Regions from separate parts of the Micromonospora sp. DT227 genome, predicted to be linked through region 1. Evidence: riboswitches for the same ligand, from Rfam matches in the RefSeq annotation. Region 1 holds a riboswitch; the other holds the start of a gene.

Evidence for each region. A riboswitch is a leader RNA that binds a small molecule or an ion and turns the genes downstream of it on or off. The one in region 1 is predicted to bind glycine.
Region 2: another riboswitch for glycine. It lies ahead of gcvP (aminomethyl-transferring glycine dehydrogenase); the one in region 1 lies ahead of ACLQ2W_RS25645 (glycine cleavage system protein T).

Annotation. Positions count from the first base shown of each region.
Region 1 is NZ_JBNCLA010000008.1:230,341-232,700, forward strand. Features, by position in the region: gene ACLQ2W_RS25640 (LysR family transcriptional regulator) at 1-819, shown strand, start outside; glycine riboswitch at 905-995, shown strand; glycine riboswitch at 996-1,088, shown strand; gene ACLQ2W_RS25645 (glycine cleavage system protein T) at 1,134-1,982, shown strand; gene ACLQ2W_RS25650 (hypothetical protein) at 1,961-2,092, shown strand; gene ACLQ2W_RS25655 (hypothetical protein) at 2,103-2,360, shown strand, end outside.
Region 2 is NZ_JBNCLA010000006.1:290,608-292,967, forward strand. Features, by position in the region: gene gcvP (aminomethyl-transferring glycine dehydrogenase) at 1-1,069, opposite strand, end outside; glycine riboswitch at 1,143-1,233, opposite strand; gene ACLQ2W_RS22055 (NAD-dependent protein deacetylase) at 1,291-2,130, opposite strand; gene ACLQ2W_RS22060 (NAD(P)H-binding protein) at 2,297-2,360, shown strand, end outside.

The sequences.
Region 1 (2,360 bases):
CTCTTCGTCCGCAGCCGCACCGGCATGCAACCCACCGAACTCGGCAAGCAGGTGCTCAGCCGGGCACGCGTGGTGCTCGCCGAGGTGGACGCGCTCGTTGACGACTTCGGGGACAAGCGTCGCGCCTCGGACCTGTTCCGACTCGGCACCGTCCACCTCGCCTGCGCGAGCAGTCTGGTCCGACGGGTCACGGAGACGTTCCCCGACGCAGAGATCGGACTGCAGATCGAACCGTCGTCACGACTGCTGGTGGAGGCGGTCACACACGGTCAGTTGGACGCTGCCCTGGTCGGCATCCTGGAAGGCTTCGACCTGCCGATTGGCCCGACCGTTGCCAGTCGCACGCTGGTACCGCGGCACCCCATCTTCGTCGCGCTGGCAGCGACGCACCGCCACGCGCAGCGCGACACGGTCCGGTTGGCCGACCTCAGCGACGAGTCGTGGGTCTGCCCGCCCGGTCCCGACGATGGCTCGCTGGCCTCCCTGCGCCGCGCGTGCCGGGCCGCCGGCTTCGAACCGAGGATCCGCTACGAGGCACCCAGTGGCGCAGCCCACCCTCTCGTGGCAGCCGGCGACGGTGTCCGGCTGGTCGACCCGACCTGGGCGCCGGGGCCCGGGACGCGGGTGCTACCGCTGGACGGCGAGCCGCAGGTGGCCAGGCTGGCCGTTATCTGGCGGCGTGACGCGTTCACCAACGAGCAGAGCAGGCACCTGTTCCGGGCGTTCGCCCGCGCCTTTTTGGACCATGTCGACGACAATCCCGGATACGCCCGCTGGTGGCGGGAAAATCCGCACGTCCATCCCCTGGCCGAAGATTGACCGTTCTTTTCCAGCGGCTGTTGACGCGGTCTCCGCCGATCGCCTACTGTCTGTCCGGAATACCGATAACTGAATAGACACCGTTCGAACCTGCGCGGGAGAGACCCGACCATGTGTCGGGCGCCGAAGGAGCAAACTCCCAAGAAACTCTCAGGCCCCATTACCGCGCGGGCTAGGTGGACTCTGGAAAGCAGACGACCTTCGTCTCACCCACGGTGCAAACCGCTGATCAGCGGTGAAGCTCTCAGGTCAATGACAGAGCGGGAGGCAACCGACCGTACGACGCCACGAGCGTCGCGACGAGGAGCGCCTCCATGCATCAGGGTCCGACGACTCTGCTTCACTCACCCCTGCACGCCGTGCACCTGGAGTTCGGGGCCCGGTTCACCGGCTTCGCCGGCTGGTCCATGCCGCTGCGCTACACCAGACAGACCGCCGAGCACCGGGCCGTACGCGAACGCGCCGGCATCTTCGACCTCAGCCACATGGGACAGCTCGAGGTGGTCGGGCCAGAGGCCCCGACGGCGCTGGATTACGCGCTGGTCGGGCACCTGTCCACGGTGCCGCTTGGCGGCGCCCGCTACACCATGCTCTGCGACGACATCGGCGGCGTATTGGACGACCTCGTCGCCTACCGGCTCGCCGCCGACCGGTACCTGCTGATCACCAACGCCGCCAACACCGCAGCCGCGCTGCTCGCGCTCAAGTCCCGCTGCGACAGGTACGAGGCCACCGTCACCGACCACAGCGCCGAACGCGCGATCATCGCCGTGCAGGGCCCCCGTGCCGCCGACAGCCTCGAAGCCCTGATCGGAGCGGAGCCGACCCGGCTCGCCTACCACAGCGCCACCCCCGTCGAGGTCGTCGGCCGCCCGGCGATCATCGCCCGTACCGGATACACCGGCGAGGACGGATTCGAGCTGTTCGCCGGCGCGAGCGACGCGGTCGAACTCTGGCGGGCACTGCTCGCCGTCGGTGCCGGACATGGCATGGTGCCGGCCGGACTCGCCTGTCGCGACACCCTCCGCCTGGAGGCCGGGATGCCGCTGTACGGCTGCGCATTCCACCCCGGCGTCACCCCGTTCGACATCGGCCTGGGCCGGCTGGTGTCCTTCGACAAGACGGGCGACTCAACGAGGAGGTGCTCGCCGACCCGGGTTTGATCGGCGCCGACCCCTATGGCAAGGGCTGGCTGCTGCGGGTGCAGATAAGCGAACTGCCGTCCTTGATGTCGGCCGACGAGTATCGCGTCTTCGCCGACGACGCGCGATAGAGGAACCCCCATGCTGGACTCGGCGGTCTTCCCCGGGCAGCAGGGCGGTCCGCTCGAGCACACGGTCGCCGCCAAGGCGGTGGCATTCCGGATCGCCGCGGGGCGGGAGTTCCGCGAACGGCAACAGAGCGCCCTGATCGGGGCGAGGGTGCTCGCCGACCGGCTCAACGCCGCCGACGTGCACGGCGCCGCGCCCGCCGATGGTCACCTCAGGGCTGCGGATCGGAACCTCTGGGCTTTCGACAGTGCGCCACCCGCGACGCGTCAT
Region 2 (2,360 bases), on a different contig from region 1:
CACGGGTACGCCGGGCGATCGCCCGCAACCCGTCCGGGCCGTGATAGACCGCGTACATGCCGGCCATCACCGCCAGCAGCACCTGCGCGGTGCAGATGTTGCTGGTCGCCTTCTCCCGCCGGATGTGCTGCTCACGGGTCTGCAACGCCAACCGGTAGGCGGCATTGCCGTCCGCGTCGCGCGACACCCCGACGAGACGGCCCGGCAACATCCGCTCCAGACCGGCACGCACCGCCAGGTAGCCGGCGTGCGGCCCACCGAACCCCATCGGCACCCCGAACCGCTGGGTGGTGCCGGCGGCGATGTCCACGCCGATCTCCCCCGGCGGGCGCAGCACCATCAACGCCAACAGGTCCGCCGCGACGGTCACCAACGCGCCCACCGCGTGCGCCGCCTCGACCAACGGAGCATGGTCCCGGACCGCCCCGGACGCGCCCGGATACTGCAGGTGCAGGCCGAAGAACTCCGCCGGCAACTCCTCGACGTCGACGTCGACGACCCGCACCTCGATACCGAGCGGCTCGGCGCGACTGGCGATCACCGCGACGGTCTGCGGCAACGCGTCGGCGTCCACCACGTACACCGGGCTCTTGCTCTTCGACGCGCGGCGCGCGAGCGTCATCGCCTCCGCCGCGGCGGTGCCCTCGTCGAGCATCGACGCGTTCGCGGTGGCCAGCCCGGTCAGATCGGTGACCATGGTCTGGAAGTTCAGCAACGCCTCCAGCCGACCCTGGCTGATCTCCGGCTGATACGGCGTGTACGCGGTGTACCAGGCCGGATTCTCCAGCACGTTACGGCGGATCACCGCCGGGGTGTGCGTGCCGTGGTAACCCAGGCCGATCATCGACACGGCCACCGTGTTACGGGCCGCGAGCGCCCGCAACTCGGCCAGCGCCTCCCGCTCCGAGGCCGGCGCCGGCAGGTCCAACGTGCCGTGCCAGCGGATCACCTCGGGGATCGCGGCGTCCATCAGCTCGTCCACGGAGCCGTAGCCGACGGCCTCCAACATGCGGCGCTCGTCGTCCGGGCCGGGGCCGATGTGCCGGTCGGCGAACTGCTCAGCGGTCATGCGCGGCGCTCCTTGTGGGGGCGAGGTCGACGGGTCGGCCTCCCCCTGAGTCACGCTGACGCGCTCCACAGCGCCTGCCCACGTGGTCCTTTTGCCTGAGAGGTTCCGGGGAGAATCTGCCCCTTCGGCGCCGTCGGGTCGACGGTCTCTCCCACGTGGGTGGTACCGGCACCCCCCACGCTACCAGCGGCCGTGTTTCCGGCTCATGTCCCAGGGTGTGATCACACCGGCGCCGGCTCGGCGAACCCGGCGGCCAACGCGGTCAACGTGGCACCCAACGGCGCGTCCAACCGCACCGCCGCGTACCCGTCGCCGCGGGTGACACCCTGGTTGACGATCGCCACCGGAATGCCCCGCTTCGCCGCCCGCAACACGAACCGCCGCCCCGACATCACCGTCAACGACGACCCCAGCACCAGCACCGCCCGGGCCCCCTCCACCAGCGCGAAACAGTCCGCCACCCGCGGTGCCGGCACCGTCTCGCCGAAGAACACCACATCCGGTTTCAGCATGCCCCCGCCGCACACCCCGCAGTCGACGACCCGGAACCCGGCCACCGCCTCGTCCGGCAGTTCCACGTCACCGTCGGGGTTCACGTGCGCCACCCGCGCGTCGAACCCCGGGTTCGCCTCGGTCAACCGCCGGTGCAGCTCGTCACGGCCGGTCAGGTTGCCGCAGTCCAGGCACGTCACCTCGTCGAGCCGGCCGTGCAACTCGATCACACCGGTCGCGCCGGCGGCGGTGTGCAACCCGTCGACGTTCTGCGTGATGATGCCGTCGAGCAGCCCCGCCTGCTGCAACCGGGCCACCGCCCGGTGCCCGTCGTTGGGCGCCGCCCGCGCGATGGTCCGCCACCCGAGGTGGCTACGCGCCCAGTAGCGTCGCCGCGCCTGCGGATCACGGGTGAACGCCTGGTAGGTCATCGGGGTGTGCCGCCGCGCCGCGCCGCTGGGCCCCCGATAGTCCGGAATGCCCGACTCGGTGGACAGGCCGGCGCCGCTGAGCACCACCACACCCCCGCCGGCCAGCAGCCGCGCCAACCCCTCGAACGCATCACTCACCCCACCATGCTGCCTCGCGCACCCCCACCCGCCCACCCCACGCCGCCCACCCCCGGCGTTGATCATGAAGTTGGCGGCGCGATCCGGTCGTTTCTTCGCCGCCAACTTCATGATCAACGATGCTGGTCGCCCGGCGCGGCGACCACCGGCGGGCTAGGTTGAGCACATGCGCGTCGTCATCGCCGGAGGCCACGGAAAGATCGCCAAGCTGCTCGAACGAGACCTCGCCG